One region of the Kitasatospora sp. NPDC059462 genome, then DNA from elsewhere that is predicted to be linked to it. Evidence: riboswitches for the same ligand, from Rfam matches in the RefSeq annotation. Region 1 holds a riboswitch; each other region holds the start of a gene.
What was found. A riboswitch is a leader RNA that binds a small molecule or an ion and turns the genes downstream of it on or off. The one in region 1 is predicted to bind cobalamin.

Region 1 (4,203 bases):
CGAGAGCCCCGGGCCCTTGCCGACCCCCGGAAGGGCGGGCGCGCACCGCGGGGTGTGCGCGCCCGCGGCCGCGTCAGCCCGTGAGTTCCCCGCGCAGGCGGCGGGCGGCGGTGACCAGGTTCTCCAGGGAGGCGCGGGTCTCCGGCCAGCCGCGGGTCTTCAGGCCGCAGTCGGGGTTGACCCAGAGCCGCTCGGCGGGGATCGCGGCCAGGCCGGTGCGCAGCAGCCGCTCGGCCTCGTCGGCGCTCGGTACGCGCGAGGAGTGGATGTCCCACACGCCGGGGCCGACCTCGCGCGGGTACCCGGCGGCGGCGAGTTCGCCGGCGACCCGCATGTGGGAGCGGGTGGCCTCCAGGGAGATGACGTCCGCGTCGAGGTCGTCGATGGCCGTCATGATCGCGCCGAACTCGGCGTAGCACATGTGGGTGTGGATCTGGGTGTCGGCGCGGACGCCGGAGGTGGCGAGGCGGAACGCCTCCGTCGCCCAGTCCAGGTAGGCCGGTCGGCCGTCGGCGCGCAGCGGCAGGGTCTCACGCAGGGCGGGTTCGTCGACCTGGACGACGGCGGCGCCGGCGGCCTCCAGGTCGGCGACCTCGTCGCGCAGGGCCAGGGCGACCTGGCGGGCGGTGTCGGCGAGCGGCTGGTCGTCGCGGACGAAGGACCACGCGAGCATGGTGACCGGGCCGGTGAGCATGCCCTTGACCGGGCGGTCGGTGAGGCCCTGGGCGTAGCGGAACCAGTCGACCGTCATCGGGCCCGGGCGGGAGACGTCCCCGGCAAGGACCGGCGGGCGGACGTAGCGGGTGCCGTAGGACTGCACCCAGCCGTGCCGGGTGGCGAGGAAGCCGGTGAGCTGTTCGGCGAAGTACTGGACCATGTCGTTGCGTTCGGGCTCGCCGTGCACCAGGACGTCCAGCCCGGCCTTCTCCTGGAAGGCGATCACCTCGCGGACCTCGGCCTCCATCCGCGCCCGGTAGGCGGCGGCGTCGGTCCGCCCGGCGGTGAGGTCGGCGCGGGCGGCCCGCAGTTCGGCGGTCTGCGGGAAGGAGCCGATCGTGGTGGTGGGCAGCAGCGGAAGGCCGAGCCGGGCGCGCTGGGCCCCGGCGCGCCCGGGGTGGGCCGGGGTGCGGCGGGCGTCCTCGGCGGTGACGGCGGCGGTGCGGGCGCGCACGGCGGGGTCGCGGGTGATCGGGGAGGCGGCCCGGGAGGCCAGGTGGGCGCGGTTGGCGGCGAGTTCGGCGGCGATCGCGCCGGTGCCCTCGCGCAGGCCGCGCGCGAGCAGCGCGGTCTCCTCGGCCTTCTGCCGGGCGAAGGCGAGCCAGCGGGCGAGCTGCGGGTCGAGGTCCCGCTCGGCGGTGGCGTCGACCGGCACGTGCAGCAGGGAGCAGGACGGCGCCACGTCCACGTGGCCGGCCAGGCCGAGCAGGGTGGCCAGGGTGGCGAGCGAGGCCTCCAGGTCGTTGATCCAGATGTTGCGGCCGTCGACGACGCCCGCGACCAGGCGCTTGCCGGGCAGTCCGCCGGCGGCGGCGAGGTCGTCCAGATTGGCGGCGGCCGGCCCGGTGAAGTCCAGTGCCAGCCCCTCCACGGGCGCCGCGGCCAGCACCGGAAGCGCCTCGCCGAGGCGGTCGAAGTAGCTCGCGACCAGCAGCTTCGGCCGGTCGGTGCGGGCGCCGAGCTCGCGGTAGGCGCGGGCGACGGCGTTCAGTTCGGCCGGGGTGCGGTCCTGGACGAGCGCGGGCTCGTCCAGCTGCACCCAGTCCGCGCCGGCCGCGTGCAGGTCGGCGAGGAGTTCGGCGTAGACGGGCAGCAGCCGGTCCAGCAGGGTGAGCGGCCGGAAGTCCTCCGCGACGCCGGGGGCGGGCTCGGCCAGCAGCAGGTAGGTGACCGGGCCCACCAGCACCGGGCGGGCCTCGTGGCCGGCGGCGAGCGCCTCGGCGAGTTCGCCGACCGCCTTGCCGGAGTTGGCGGTGAAGGCGGTGTCCGGCCCCAGTTCGGGGACGAGGTAGTGGTAGTTGGTGTCGAACCACTTGGTCATCTCCAGCGGCGCGGCGTCCTGGGTGCCGCGCGCCATGGCGAAGTAGCCGTCGAGCGGGTCGGCGTCGACGGCGGCCCGGTGGCGGGCGGGGACGGCGCCGACGGCGACGGTGGTGTCGAGCACGTGGTCGTAGAGCGAGAAGTCGCCGGTGGGGAGTTCGCGCACGCCCGCCCCGGCGAGCTGCGTCCAGTTCTCCCGGCGCAGTCGGGCGGCGGTGGCGTGCAGGGCGTCGGCGGTGACGGTGCCCTTCCAGTAGCCCTCGACCGCCTTCTTGAGCTCCCGGTTCCGGCCCTGCCGGGGGTAGCCGTGGACGGTGGCCAGGGTGGCCGCGGCTGCGGACTTCGCTGTCAAGGGACTCTCCTTCGCGAGTCTTGATCCTCGGTGCCCGGTGACGGGACGAGGGCGCGAAGGGATGACGTACCGGACGGAGGCGCCTACGCGGCTCCGTGTGCACGCCGACCCGCCCACGAGGTCACCGGGATGGCCGCGCGCGATCGGTCGCGCGCGGACAGCGGGCAGGTCTTCGGACTCGCGGGCACGCCCGCCCCCGAAAGGGCGGACACCTACTGGCCGTCGCTTCCCGGGCCGCTCGGGCCCAGTGCGTATGACGGCGGTCGTTCCCGCTCACCGCTGCGGGGCAGTCCCGGACTGGCCAGTCGAAAGGCGTCACCGGGTTCCCTCTTACGACGCGCCTGCCTGGCGGGCAGGGCGAACCAGCTGCACGGTCAGCGTAGACGCAGGACGGCGGCCCCGTCACGGAATTCCGTGACGCCCCCCGTACCGCGTCCGGGGCGTCCGGAGCCGGCCGGGACGGGCGAACGCGTGGTGCCCGGCCCTCGGGGGCGGCGCCCCCGGGCGCGCGGCACGGTGACAAGCGCCCTTCCGCCGCCGCCCGGTCGGTCGTACGGTCACCATCGGCCGACCGTTTCCGACCGCCGCTCCCCTTCCAGGAGGGCCCATGGAACCCCGCTGCCCCTACACCCACGTCCTCGACACCCGCGGCACCGCCCTGCACGCCGAGGCCGCCCATCTGCGCTCCCACGGCCCAGCCGTCCGGGTCGAGCTCCCCGGCCGCGTCCAGGCCTGGTCGGTGACCCGGGCCGACGTCGCCCGGAAGCTGCTCACCGACCCCCGGCTCGCCAAGAACGCCCGCCACCACTGGCCCGACTGGATCGACGGCCGGGTCGGCCCCGACTGGCCGCTGGCCAGCTGGGTCGCGGTGGAGTCGATGTTCACCAGCGACGGTGCGGACCACCTCCGGCTGCGCACCCTCACCGCGCCCTCGTTCGGCCCGCGCCGGGTGGAGGCGCTGCGGCCCCGGGTGCGGGCGATCGCCGCCGCCCTGGTCGACGCGCTGCGCGGCGCCGCGCCCGGCGCGACCGTCGACCTGCACACCGGCCTCTCCTACCCGTTGCCGACCACGCTGATCTGCGACCTGTTCGGCGTCCCCGAGGAGCAGCGGGCGGAGGTGCGCCGGGTGGTGGACGGCGTCCTGGCGACCGACGCCACCCCCGAGCACGCCAAGGGCGTCCTCGACGACCTGTTCGCCGCCATGGCCCGCCTCGCCGCCACCAAGCGGGCGGCGCCGGGCGACGACATGACCAGCGAGCTGATCGCCACCCGTGACGCCCACGGGTCCCGGCTCAGCGAGTCGGAGCTGGTCTCCACCCTGATCCTGATGATCGGCGCCGGGTCGGAGACCGCCGTCAACCTCATCGACCACACGGTGGCGCTGCTGCTCTCGCACCCCGGGCAGCTGGCGCTGATCCGCTCCGGCGCGGCGACCTGGCGCGACGCCATCGAGGAGTCGCTGCGCCTGGAGGCGCCGGTGATGCACCTGCCGATGTACTTCGCCGCCGCGGACATCGACCTCGGCGAGGGCGTGCTGATCCGGGCCGGCGAGCCGGTCCTGTTCGCCTTCGGCGCGGCCGGGCGGGATCCGGCCCTGCACCCCGACCGGCCGGAGGAGTTCGACCTCACCCGGTCCGACAAGACCCATCTGGCCTTCGGCCACGGCCGGCACTACTGCTTGGGCGCGGTGCTCGGCACGATGGAGGCCGAGGAGGCGCTGAGCGCCCTGTTCGGCGCCTTCCCCGACGTCGAACTCGCGCTGCCGCCGGAGGGGCTGCTCCCGCAGGAGTCGTTCATCGTGAACGCCCTGCGGT
Region 2 (4,203 bases), on a different contig from region 1:
GGGCAGCCGGGGACCTGGACGTCGAGGTCGGGGGCGGACGCGATCGCGGCGCGGAACGCGGCCGAGCGGTCCTCGATCAGCCGCAGGACCTCGGGGAACTCCAAGATTTTTTGCACGACGGTTGTGTATCACGGGGCTCCGGCCGCCGGACAGCGAGTTTGTCGGAGCCCGGTCAGAGGCCGCGGCTGCCCGGCCGGGCGGCGCGGTGCCTTGCCGTGCCGTGCCGTGCCGTGCCGTGCCGACGGGCGGTGACCCTGGTCGGCGGATGGGTGTGCCCGCATCCGGTGGCGGGCCGAGGGTCGGCATGCCGAGGTCGGCCGACGTCGGACCGGTCCGGCGGGATGCGGCTCGGCGCCGTTTGCACAGCACCAGGACACACCGGTCGAGTGCGTGGAAATCCGGTGGGCGGGAAAGGCCGTCCGGCAGGAAAACCGATCACATCCCCATGCCGATGACCGCCCGGCGTAGTCCCCGCGAGCTCCTCCCGCATCTCAGGAGAACCGGGAACGGGTGGCCGCCGATGACGGAGGTCGCCGCAGATCGACCCACCGTCAGCGAGTCAATGGCGGTCCGCCGGCGAGCCGCTGGTACGACGTCCCCGGACCCATCGGACACCGTGTCAGCTTCTCGGGTTCGGTCGATTCCCCAGAGGGATCTCCTTGCTCGCGCGGCCTTCTCAGGCGTGTTCACATGAGTATTGCGCCCCGGCCACCGCCATGTGCGGTGTACGAACGGGATCGGAATTCGAGGAACTCACGGAGGATGGATTGCGACGGAAACACCTGACCCTGCTGCGGAACGTCGCCCTGCCGGTGCTGGCCGCCACACTGCTGACCGGATTCGTGACACCCCAGGCGGAGGCCGGTGACGAGACCGACCACCGGTGAGGGGGCGGCTGCCCGCACAGCTGCTCGTCCGGGAAGCCGGGCCCTCCGGGACCTCCCGGACCTCAGGGCCCGGCAGGACCGCAGGGACCGGCCGGTCCGGTCGGCCCTGTCGGACCTGCGGGGCCGACCCTCCCGACCCAGATCATCCAGACGACCCACACCCTGACCTCCGGACTCAACACGGGAACCACGGCCTGTCCGGCAGGTACCGTCATCACGGGCGGTGGGCTGCGGACGCCCCTCGGCGGCAACAACCTCACGGTCCAGCTGTACGAGTCCTACCCGTCCGCCGCGAACATGTGGACGGTGTCCTTCAACAACTCGGCAAGCACCAGCGGCTCCTACATGGTCTACGCCGTCTGTCTGCCGGTGACGTGACCCGGGCGGAACCCCTTCTGACGCCAAGTCGCCTTCGGCCCGCCGGCGCACCGTTCGGGTGAGCTCGGCGGGCCTCGGCGATCCGCGTCCGGCGGTGAACGGGTCGAGCGCGCCGCGTGCGGCCGCTCGGCCGGCAGGGGCGGACCCCTGCCGCTCAACGGCACCTTACGGAGCCGTCCGCCTGCTCCCACCGCCGGCGGTCGCGACCGTCCCGCCCCCGACGGACACCGCGCCGCGCTGCCACGACAACGACCCGGCCGACGATCTCGCCCGGCGGGTGCGGCCCGCACCGCGGCCCGCGACGTCACCACCCTCCCCTGGCCCCCGGCACCGGCCACCACCGAGGGCGCGCACGTCGTGGCCGCGCGCTGCGTCCGTCATGGGCTTCCGCCGTCCGCTGCGTCGAGTGCCGCGGCGCGGGCGAGGAGTCCGTCACGGCCGACGGCGTCGCCGGCCGCCGAGGCGACGACCGTCCGGGCCCGGCCGCGCTCGACGATCCGGCGCATGGTCCGCCCGGGATCCGCGAGGGCCGTCGTCGAGACGAGGACGAGGTCCGCCGCGTGGGCGAGCGGCTCGTGGCGGGTGTTGACGCCGTCCCGGTTGTGCAGGTCGGTGGAGAGCGTCAGGCCGGCCTCGCGCAGCAGCGGCAGCGCGAAGGCGCGCGGAGGGGGTGGTCGGCACGTGGGCGTGGGGGCGCTGCGCGGCCGGCGCCCGGGCGGTGTCCTCGGGCAGCCGGTCGGCACCGACCTGACCACGCCTGATACCTTGCCATCGCCGTGGTGTTCGGGAAACCGGTTCGAGTCCGGTGCGGCCCTCGCCACTGTTGCCGCGGAGTACCGCGGCCCTCGCTGACCGGCTCCGCCAGCGGTCAGGGCCACTGGGACGGCTCGAAGAGCCCCCCGGGAAGGTCGGCTGCGGTGCGTCGATGCGGAAGCCAGGAGACCGGCCACGGCGCGACATGTTCCACGAGGGTTTTGGAGAACACGTGCCCCGCGCTTTGCCGTACCCGTTTGCGTCCATACGTTCCGCACGCCCCGCAGGTCGGGTACGTGCCGGCCGGGCGGTCGCGGCCGTCCTGTTCACCGGCGTGCTCGGCGCCTGCACGGGCGCCCCCGCGCCCGTCGCGTCCACGGCGACGGGCGGAAGCGCTGCGCCGGTCAGCCTGGTCAACTGCGGGACGACCGTGACGGCCGGCGCCCCGCCCGAGCGGCTGGTGACGCTCAACCAGGGGGCCACCGAGGTCGCCCTGGCCCTCGGCCTGGAGTCCCGGATGGCCGGTACCGCCTACCTCGACAACGCCGTCCCGGAGAAATGGAAGGCGGCCTACGACTCCGTTCCGGTGCTCTCCGAGGACTACCCGACGAAGGAGAAGCTCCTCGCGGCCCGTCCCGACTTCCTGTACGCCTCCTACTCCAGCGCGTTCACCGACAAGGTCGCGGGAAGCCGGGAGGAACTGCGCGGCCAGGGCATGCCGTCGTACCTGTCCCCGTTCGGCTGCGCGGACAAGAGCCAGGTGCCGCCGACGACCTGGCAGGCGATGTGGGGCGAACTGAACGACGTCGCCAGGGTGTTCGGCGTCCCGGAGCGGGCGGCCGCGCTCCAGCGGCAGCAGGAGGACCAGCTGGCCGGGTTCAGGGCGACGGCCGCGGGCAAGGACCTGAAGGTCCTGTGGTTCGACTCGGACACCAAGGCGCCGTACGTCGGCGCCGGCCACGGCGGGCCGCAGCTGGTGCTCGACGCCGTGGGCGCCCGCAACGTCTTCGCGGACCTGCCCGGCAGCTGGCAGAGCGTGAGCTGGGAGAAGGTCGTCGCCGCGGATCCGGACGCCATCGTGCTCGCGGACGCCGACTGGGACACCGCCCGGTCCAAGATCGACTACCTGGAGAACGACCCGGTGCTGAGCAGGCTCACCGCCGTGCAGCGCAAGGCCTTCGTGGTGGTGCCGTTCTCGGAGTCGACGCCCGGCGTGCTGCTCGCCGACGGCGCCGCCCGGGTGTCGGCCGGGCTGGGCCTGCTGCGCCCGGGTTCATGACCGCCGCACCCCGCCCCGCCGTGCGGCCCGCCGGTCCGGGCCGCACGGCGGCGGCCCTGGCCGTCGCCGCCGCCCTGCTCCTGACCACCGTGCTCCTCGGTCTGGCCGTCGGCTCGCAGCACGAGCCGGTCCGGACGGTGTTCGAGGTCGTGGTGCGCCGTCTCGGACTGGGCGACCCGCCCGTGACGCTGCTGGACGACCAGATCGTCTGGCAGCTGCGGCTGCCCCGGGTCCTGGGAGCGGCCGCCACCGGCGCCGGACTCGCGGTCTGCGGCGCCGTGCTGCAGACCCTCACCGGCAACGACCTGGCCGATCCCTTCCTGCTCGGGATCTCGGACGGGGCCGCCGCCGGCGCCGTCACCGTGATCGTCCTCGGCGTCGGCGTGTCCGGCGCCGTGGGCACCGGCGCGGTGGCGGTCGCCGCGTTCGCCGGTGCCCTGCTCGCGGCCGTCGTCGTGCTGGCCCTGGCCGCCGCGCGCACCCGGACGCTGCCGACCACCCGGACCGTGCTCGCCGGCATCGCCGTGGGCCAGATGTGCGGGGCCTACACCTCGTTCGTCGTGCTGGTCCTCGGGGACCGCAACGCGGCGCGCGGCGTCATGGAGTGGACGCTGGGCTCGGTCGCCGGCGTGCGGTGGCCCACCGCCGTCCTCCTGACCGCGGTCGCGCTGATCGGCATCACGGTCCTCGCCTCCTCGGCCCGCGACCTGGACGCCTTCGCCTTCGGCGAGACCGCCGCCCGCTCCCTCGGCGTCCACGTCGAGCGCACCCGCTGGGTCCTCGTCGCCACCGCCGCGCTGGTGACCGCGTGCCTGGTCGCCCAGACCGGCGTGATCGGGTTCCTCGGCCTGGTCGTGCCGCACGTGGTCCGGCTCGTCTGCGGACCGCGCCACGCCGTCCTGCTGC
Region 3 (4,203 bases), on a different contig from region 1:
CCTCCGGGGAGTTGATGTGCTTGTAGAGGCTCAGCACCACGTTGTTCGCGACGATCGAGTCACCGGTCGCGAAGAACGCGACCAGCCGGCCGATCATGTGACGCTCGCCCTCGCTCAGCTTCGCCAGGTCGGCGACGTCCGAGTGAAGGTCCACCTCCTCCACCGTCCAGGTGTTCTTGATGGCGTCGCGGTACCGGTCGTAGAACGACGGGTAACGCATCGGGCGCAGCGTCAGCTCGAAGCCGGGGTCGAGCAGCATCTTGCGGTCTTCGGAGCTCATTACTGGCAGGCCTCGCAGGACTCGGGGTTCTCCAGGGAGCAGGCCAGCGCGGCCTCTTCCTCCGGGGTGAGGGTCGGGGTGTTCACGGGCACCGGGGCGGCGGTGCGGGCGGTGCCGGACGCGGCCTGGGCGATCCGGGTGGCCGGGCGCGAGCGCAGGTAGTAGGTGGTCTTCAGACCGACCTTCCAGGCGTACGCGTACATCGAGCTGAGCTTGCCGATGGTCGGCGCGGCCATGAAGAGGTTCAGCGACTGGCTCTGGTCGATGTACGGCATGCGGGCCGCGGCCAGGTCGATCAGCGCGCGCTGCGGCAGCTCCCAGGCGGTGCGGTACAGCGAGCGGATCTCCGCGGGCAGCCAGCCGAGCTCCTGGACCGAGCCGTTGGCGTCGCGCAGCGCGTCGCGGGTCTGCTGGTCCCAGACGCCGAGCTCCTTGAGGTCGCGCACCAGGTACGGGTTGACCTGGAGGAACTCGCCGGAGAGCGTCTCGCGCTTGAACAGGTTGGACACCTGCGGCTCGATGCACTCGTACACACCGGCGATGGACGCGATGGTCGCGGTCGGCGCGATCGCGAGCAGCAGCGAGTTGCGCAGGCCGGTGACGGCGATCCGCTCGCGCAGCGCGGTCCAGCGATCGGCCCACTCGGGGGTGGCCGAGCCGAAGTGGTCGATGTGCAGCTCGCCGCGGGCGGCGCGGGTCTCGCCGTACGCCTCGTGGCGGCCCAGCTGCTCGGCCAGGTCGGCGGAGCGCTCGTAGGCGGTGAGCATGATGCGCTCGGCGATGAGCGTGGAGAGCGTCCTGGCCTCGGCGGAGTCGAAGTCGATCCGCAGCTGGAAGAAGACGTCCTGGAGGCCCATCACGCCGAGGCCCACCGGCCGCCAGCGGGAGTTGGAGGCGCCGGCCTCGGGGGTCGGGTAGAAGTTGATGTCCACCACGCGGTCGAGGAAGGTGACGGCGGTGCGCACGGTGGCGTCCAGCCGCTCCCAGTCCATCGCGCCCAGCAGGTCGCCGGCCGACGCGCCGGCGGCGACGTGGGCGCCGAGGTTGACCGAGCCGAGGTTGCAGACGGCGGTCTCGGAGTCGTCGGTGACCTCCAGGATCTCCGTGCAGAGGTTGGAGGAGTGGACGGTGCGGCCCGGCAGCGCGGTCTGGTTGGCGGCGCGGTTGGAGGCGTCCTTGAAGGTCATCCAGCCGTTGCCGGTCTGCGCGAGGGTGCGCATCATCCGGGCGTAGAGGGTCTGCGCGGGGATGGTGCGCACGGCCTTGCCGGCCAGTTCGGCCTTGCGGTAGGCCTCGTCGAACTCCTCGCCCCACAGGTCGACCAGCTCGGGGACGTCGGCGGGGGAGAACAGCGACCAGTCGGCGTTGGCGTTGACCCGGCGCATGAACTCGTCCGGGATCCAGTGCGCCAGGTTCAGGTTGTGGGTGCGGCGCGCCTCCTCACCGGTGTTGTCGCGGAGCTCCAGGAACTCCTCGATGTCGGCATGCCAGGTCTCCAGGTAGACGCAGGCCGCGCCCTTGCGGCGGCCGCCCTGGTTGACGGCGGCGACCGAGGAGTCGAGGGTGCGCAGGAACGGCACGATGCCGTTGGACTTGCCGTTGGTGCCGCGGATCAGCGAGCCGCGCGAGCGGATCCGGGAGTAGGACAGGCCGATGCCGCCGGCGTGCTTGGACAGCCGGGCGATCTGCGCGTAGCGCGAGTAGATCGAGTCCAGGTTGTCCAGCGGGGAGTCCAGCAGGTAGCAGCTGGACATCTGGGGGTGGCGGGTGCCGGAGTTGAAGAGGGTCGGCGAGGAGGTCAGGTACTCCAGCCGGCTCATCAGGCGGTACAGCTCGGCGACCTCGGCGACCGACTGCTCGGTGTCGCCGACCGCCAGGCCACAGGCGACGCGGAGCAGGAAGTGCTGCGGGGTCTCGACGACCTTGCGGGTGATCGGGTGGCGCAGCAGGTAGCGGGACTGCACGGTGCGCAGGCCGAAGTACTCGAAGCGGTCGTCGCCCCGGGGGTCGACCAGGGCGTCCAGGGCGGCGGTGTGCTTGGCGACGAAGTCGGCGGTGGTGTCGCCGATCAGGCCCTCGGCGTGGCCGACCGCGATCGAGGTGGAGAACGAGACCACGCCCTGGCTCGCCGCCTCGTCCACGATCTCCAGCGCGAGCAGGCGGGCCGCGAGCTTGGAGTACTGCGGGTCCTCGGCGATCATCGACGCGGCGGCGTCGACGGCCAGCCCGCGCAGCTCGGCGAAGTCCGAGCCGGCGTGGCGGCCGCGGAGCGCGGCGGCGGCGACATGGCCGGGGTCGACCTGGGGGAGGTCGGTGCTGCGGTCGGTCAGGAGGCGCAGGAGCGCACCGCCGGGGTCGGAGACCGTCGGGTCGGCGGGGGCGGAGCTGGAACCCTGGGCGGGCAGGGTGGCTGAGGCAGCGGTGGTCAAGGCGCTCTCTCCTGGCGGCGGTCGACGGCGGTGGCTCGGGCCGGGCCGTTCGGGGCAGGGGAGATCGCCGTGCGGCCCGGAGGCGTCGCACGCGTGTCGTCCCCGGCCCGCCCGCGAGGCCCGGAAGGTGGTGCTGGTGCCATGGCCCCTGCGGGGAGGCGTCGGCACGCCGTCGGCAGGTACTCGGACTCGCGGCGCCCTTCGGGGGCGGCCGCACACCGCTGCGGGGCAGTCCCGGACTCGCACCGGGTTCCCCTGCGTCGACAGCAGGGACGAGCATACATCTAGTGGTGCTCGCTGGATGCGACACCACATGTTGTGCAGCGTGGCGTGTTGCTCCGATGACCGGTGGTACCGGGGAGGGGCCTTGGGGCGCCCGCGCGGGGTCCGTTGCGAAACGGATTGGTCACCGGGACGGTCCCTCGTCCGGTGCATGCCCTACGATCTCGGCACATGAGCGAGGGAACGGGCGCTCCGGGGGACTGGGCCGGTAGGGCCGTGCCGCCGGGGCAGGGTCAGCAGCCTGGTGTGCCGGGTCAGGTGCCGCAGCCGGGGCGGCCGCCGGTGCCGCCGCCCGGCGGGTTCGGGCCGCCTGCGACGCCGTACGTGCAACCGGGGGCGGGGGTGCCGCCGCAGGCCCAGCCGCCGGTGGCGCCGCACGTGCCGTCCGGCGCGGTGCCGTACCCGCAGCCGGGGCCCCCGCAGGGTGCCCAGCCGCCGCAGCCGCCGGCCGGACCGCAGCCGGGACCGCAGCCCGCGCCCCCGTTCGCCGGGTGGCCGCAGCAGGGCGCCCAGCCGCCGCAGCCGTCGCCCCCGAACGAGCCGGACTGGAACGCGATGGCGGACCGGCACGCCGACGAGTCGCGCCGCCGCAAGCGGCTGTGGATCGGCGCGGTGGTCGTCGCCGCCGTGCTGGTCGGCGGGATCGTCGGGGCCGGGGTGTGGATCAACGGCCGTGACAAGGGCGACGACCCGAAGCCGGCCGCGAGCGGGACCACCACCGGTACCCCGTCCGCCACGGCCACGCCCACCGAGCAGGCGGTGGCGGTGATCTCCGACGCCGCCACCGACAAGCTGCCGGTCGACGCGGCGACGCTGTTCCCCGATCAGACCCGGACCATCGACGGCAAGGTGTGGACCCGTCAGGTGACCGGTTCGACCGCTCCCTGCTCCAAGGCCACCACCGGCGGACTCGGCCTCGCGCTCGGCGACGACACCTGCCGCTCGCTGGTCCGCGCGACCTACGTCAGTGGCGAGAGCGCCGTCACGGTCGGGGTCGCGGTCTTCGACAACAAGGCGGGCGCGGACCGGGCGATCGGCCGCCACGCGGGCCTGATCCAGGGTCTGTCCGGCACCGGTGTCCCGATGTTCTGCGTGACCGACAAGTCCGGCTGCACCGAGACCCACGCGTCGATCGGGCGCTTCGGCTACTTCACGGTGGCCGGTTCGCTGAAGCAGGGGACGGACCAGAGCGACCAGCTCGCGACGGCCGCC
Region 4 (4,203 bases), on a different contig from region 1:
CCACCGGGCCGTCCACCAGGTGGAGGAAGGAGAGCAGCTGCGGGGCCTGGTCGACGGCCTGCCCGGCGAGCACCGCGAAGACGCCGCGCAGGGCGGCGGGCGGCACCGGAGCGAGCAGCGTCCAGGCGTCGAACAGGGCCGACCAGCCGCGGACCACCGCCTCGTCGTCGTGTTCCCAGGCGTGCAGGCGCCAGCCGGGGCCGGCACCGCCGTCCCGGGCCTCGACCAGGCCGACCAGCAGGGCCTGGCCCCACGCCTTGGCGGCGGCGCCCACCGTCATGGCGAGGGCGCGGCCGGCGGCGCGGGCGTCGTCGGGGAGCAGCTCGCCGCGCTTGTCGACCTCGTCGAGTTCGCCGGCCCAGCGGGCGATCCGGACGGCGTCGACCAGCATGCGGCGGGCCAGCGGGGCGAGTTCGGCGGGGGCGGGGAAGCCCTCCGGCACGGGGACCCGGCCACGGCCGGGTGCGGGGGCGGGGCCTCGTCGGCGGGGTACGCCCGGGGCCCCCGGCCTGGCGCCGGCGGGGCGGTGGGCCGTTCCGGGGAGACGGGTCACCGTCGCACCGGTACCGATCGTCGGCGGGAGCGGGGCATCACGGTCGCGCGGATTCCGAGACGTCACGTCGAGCAGTCTTCCCCTTGTACCGGCCATCTGTCACATCCGGTTGTCCGCGCGGGGCGGGCGGGGGGCGCGGGGGCTCGACAAGATCGGGCAACAGAGGCCAAACCGACTGGCCTGATCTTTGTGGCGGGTCCATGCCACGAAGAACGGGTGCGCCGCGGAATTCCGCGCGAGGGGGGGATCGGAACGGCTCAGCAGAACGGAGTGAGCCAGCGGCGCAGGGTCTCGGCGTAGCGGTCGGGGGCGGTGTTCCAGAGCGCGGCGTGATCACCCCCGGGAAAGGCCTGGAGGTTGACCACGTCCGGTCGGCGGCGGGCGAGGCGCTCGGCCGCCGCGAACGGGGCCACCGGGTCGTCCGGGCCGTGCAGCACCAGGGTCGGCACCCGCAGGTCGGTCCCCTCGGCGATGCGGGCGAAGTCGGCCAGATCCACGCCGGTGCGGCCCTGCGCCGCGAGCGCGCCCAGTTCGGCGGCCGCCCCCCGGAAGCCGGAGCGGGCGGCGTCCCGGCGGGCGGTGGCCGGCCAGTCCAGCACCGGCGAGTCCAGGACCAGGCTGCTGATCGAGGGGGCGAGGTCCGAGCGGGCGGCGGTCTGCAGGGCCATCGTGGCGCCGAGCGACCAGCCGTGGAGCACCACCCGGCCCGCGCCGGCGTCCAGGGCGGTGCGCACCGCCGCCTCGACGTCCCGCCACTCGGTCTCGCCGAAGTGGCCGAGGCCGTCCGGGGAGGCCGGGGCCCCGGCGTCGCCGCGGTAGGTGACGACCAGGGCGGGCAGGCCGAGGCGCTGCAGCTCGGGGAGGACGGGCAGGGCCTGGGTGCGGTCGGCGTCCGGGCCGTGCACCAGGACCACCCAGGTGCCGCGCTTGCCGTCCAGCCGCCACGCGGGCATCGCGCCGAGTTCGCCCTCGACGGCGGTCTCGGCGAACGGCAGCCCGAGCGCCCGGCCCGGGTCGCCGAGGTGGACCCGGGGGGTGAAGCGGACCTCGGTGCCGGGAGCGAGGGTGCCCCGGTCCGCGCGCACCAGCCGGCGGGTGACCCCCTTCTCGTCACTGTGCAGGACCTCCTCGACGACCGCGTGGCCGTCCTCGCCCCACTCGACGGCCCAGCGGCCGGGGCGCTCGCTCACCGGCGTGCGGGTGAAGGTGACCCGCCCCGCGCCGAGGGCCTGGACGAGCACCGGGCCGGTCCGGACGCGGGCGGCCCCGGCCGGGCGGACCATCCGCTCGGACGCCCGGCGGCCGATCACCAGGACGGCGGCCCCGGTGCCGACGGCGGCGGCCGCCACGGTGGCCGCGATTCCCCAACGCATACTCGCTCCCCGGTGCTCGGTGTCTGGCTCGGTCTCCGGTCTCGCTGTCCCGACCCACCCTCAGTCCACTCGCGCGGGCGGGGGGAGGCCAGCAGGACACGGCCGTACGGGTAGTTCCGGGAGGAAAATCACATGGCTGCGGCGGGGCGGCCCGGCGTGTGACCAACACCCCCGACGACCTCGGTTGACTCCCGGTTCGGGCCCATGATGGGATCCTTCAGCCAATACGGAGGCATGCAGAGGAAGCCGGTGCGAGTCCGGCGCGGTCCCGCCACTGTCACCGGGGAGCACGACCGGAACACGCCACGGCGGGCCGTCAGAAGCCGCTGGAAGGCCCGGGAGGTGCGTTCGACCCGGAAGCCAGGAGACTCTCGCCCCCGGTTCGTCGATCCAGGGCGCGGACCCTGAGTGAGGACACGCACGCGATGCTGCGCCCTGCCGTGCGCCCGTTGACCCGGGCCGCCGCCTTCGGCGCCGGCGCGGTGGCCGGGTACCTGGCCGACGCCCGGTTCGCCGACCCGCGCCGCGGCCACCCGGTGGCCGGCTTCGGCACCGCCGCCGCCCGGCTGGAACGCCTGCTCTGGCGCGACCACCGCGCCGTCGGCACCGCCTTCACCGCCCTGGCCGTGGGCACCGTCGCGGCCGGTGCCCTCGCCGCCGACCGGCTGCTGGCCCGCCGCCCGCCCGCCCGGGCCGCCCTCGCCGCCGCCGCGACCTGGACGGTGCTCGGCGGCACCTCGCTGACCCGGGAGGCCCGCACCATCGGCCGTTCGCTGGCGGCCGGCGACCTGACGGCGGCCCGGGAGCGGCTGCCGCACCTGTGCGGACGCGACCCGAGCGCGCTGGACGAGCAGCAGCTGGCCCGCGCGGTCGTCGAGTCGGTGGCCGAGAACACCGCCGACGCCGTGGTCAACGCCCTGGTCTGGGGCGGCCTCGCGGGCACCCCGGGCCTGCTGGCGTTCCGCGCGGTGAACACCCTGGACGCGATGGTCGGTCACCGCTCGCCCCGCTACGCCCGGTTCGGCTGGGCCTCGGCGCGGCTGGACGACGTGGCGGGCTGGCCCGGCGCGCGGCTGACCGCGCTGCTGACGGTGGCCGCCGCCCCCGAACCGCGCACCGCCTGGCGGGTCTGGCGGCGCGACGGCTCGGCGCACCCCAGCCCGAACGCCGGTCAGGCCGAGTCGGCGTTCGCCGGCGCGGTGGGCGTGCGCCTCGGCGGGACGCTGCACTACGGCGAGCGGGTGGAGCACCGCCCCGTGCTGGGCGGGGAGCTGCGGCCGGTCGGGGTGGACGACATCGAACGGGCCTGTGTGCTCTCCCGGCGGGTGAGCGCGCTGGCCCTGGGTACGACGGTCGCCGGGCACCTGCTGCTCCGGGCGGCCCTGGGCGGGATGCGGAGGAGTGGGGCATGAGCAAGGCGCTGCTGGTCGCCGGGACGACCTCGGACGCCGGCAAGAGCGTGGTCACCGCGGGCATCTGCCGCTGGCTGGCCCGGCAGGGTGTCGCGGTCGCGCCGTTCAAGGCGCAGAACATGTCGCTGAACTCCTTCGTCACCGCCGACGGCGCCGAGATCGGCCGCGCGCAGGCGATGCAGGCGCAGGCGGCCCGGGTGGAGCCGGAGGCGGCGATGAACCCGGTGCTGCTCAAGCCCGGGGCCGACGGCCGCAGCCAGGTGGTGCTGCTGGGCCGGCCGGTCGCCGAGGTCGGCGCGATGGACTACCGCGAGCGCAAGCCGGTGCTGCTGGAACGCGCCCTGGAGTGCCTGGCGGACCTGCGCCGGCGCTTCGACGTGGTGGTCTGCGAGGGCGCGGGATCGCCCGCCGAGATCAACCTGCGCGACCGCGACATCGCCAACATGGGCCTGGCCACCGCCGCCGGCCTGCCGGTCGTGGTGGTCGGCGACATCGACCGCGGCGGGGTGTTCGCGGCGATGTACGGGACGCTGGCGCTGTTGTCGGCCGAGGACCAGCGGCATGTGGCGGGCTGGTTCGTCAACAAGTTCCGCGGCGACGCGCGGCTGCTCGCGCCGGGCCTGGAGATGCTGCGCGAGCTGACCGGCCGTCCGGTGCTCGGCACCCTGCCGATGCTGGCGGACCTGTGGCTGGACGCCGAGGACTCGCTCGACCTGTCCACCGTCGTCGACCGGACGGCCGCGCGCGGCCCGCTCGGCGCGGACGTGCTGCGGGTGGCCGTGCTGCGCTTCCCCCGGCTGTCCAACTTCACCGACCTGGACGCGCTCGCCCAGGAGCCCGGCGTGCTGGTCCGCTGGGCCACCCG

Region 2: linked by a shared signal. The riboswitch ahead of ACFXAM_RS33945 (ABC transporter substrate-binding protein) and the one ahead of metE (5-methyltetrahydropteroyltriglutamate--homocysteine S-methyltransferase) in region 1 are both predicted to bind cobalamin.
Region 3: linked by a shared signal. The riboswitch ahead of ACFXAM_RS11275 (ribonucleoside-diphosphate reductase subunit alpha) and the one ahead of metE (5-methyltetrahydropteroyltriglutamate--homocysteine S-methyltransferase) in region 1 are both predicted to bind cobalamin.
Region 4: linked by a shared signal. The riboswitch ahead of ACFXAM_RS05295 (cobalamin biosynthesis protein) and the one ahead of metE (5-methyltetrahydropteroyltriglutamate--homocysteine S-methyltransferase) in region 1 are both predicted to bind cobalamin.

The regions. Positions count from the first base shown of each region.
Region 1 covers NZ_JBHYUU010000174.1:7,291-11,493, forward strand. Annotated here, with positions in the region: gene metE (5-methyltetrahydropteroyltriglutamate--homocysteine S-methyltransferase) at 74-2,389, opposite strand; cobalamin riboswitch at 2,535-2,771, opposite strand; gene ACFXAM_RS31190 (cytochrome P450) at 2,997-4,203, shown strand, end outside.
Region 2 covers NZ_JBHYUU010000220.1:1,768-5,970, reverse strand. Annotated here, with positions in the region: gene ACFXAM_RS33955 (maleylpyruvate isomerase N-terminal domain-containing protein) at 1-116, opposite strand, end outside; gene ACFXAM_RS33950 (hypothetical protein) at 1,643-2,020, opposite strand; cobalamin riboswitch at 2,026-2,231, shown strand; gene ACFXAM_RS33945 (ABC transporter substrate-binding protein) at 2,449-3,297, shown strand; gene ACFXAM_RS33940 (FecCD family ABC transporter permease) at 3,294-4,203, shown strand, end outside.
Region 3 covers NZ_JBHYUU010000030.1:16,297-20,499, forward strand. Annotated here, with positions in the region: gene ACFXAM_RS11270 (ribonucleotide-diphosphate reductase subunit beta) at 1-280, opposite strand, end outside; gene ACFXAM_RS11275 (ribonucleoside-diphosphate reductase subunit alpha) at 280-2,685, opposite strand; cobalamin riboswitch at 2,866-3,006, opposite strand; gene ACFXAM_RS11280 (hypothetical protein) at 3,334-4,203, shown strand, end outside.
Region 4 covers NZ_JBHYUU010000011.1:23,930-28,132, reverse strand. Annotated here, with positions in the region: gene ACFXAM_RS05305 (hypothetical protein) at 1-649, opposite strand, end outside; gene ACFXAM_RS05300 (alpha/beta hydrolase family protein) at 811-1,926, opposite strand; cobalamin riboswitch at 2,106-2,318, shown strand; gene ACFXAM_RS05295 (cobalamin biosynthesis protein) at 2,352-3,338, shown strand; gene ACFXAM_RS05290 (cobyric acid synthase) at 3,335-4,203, shown strand, end outside.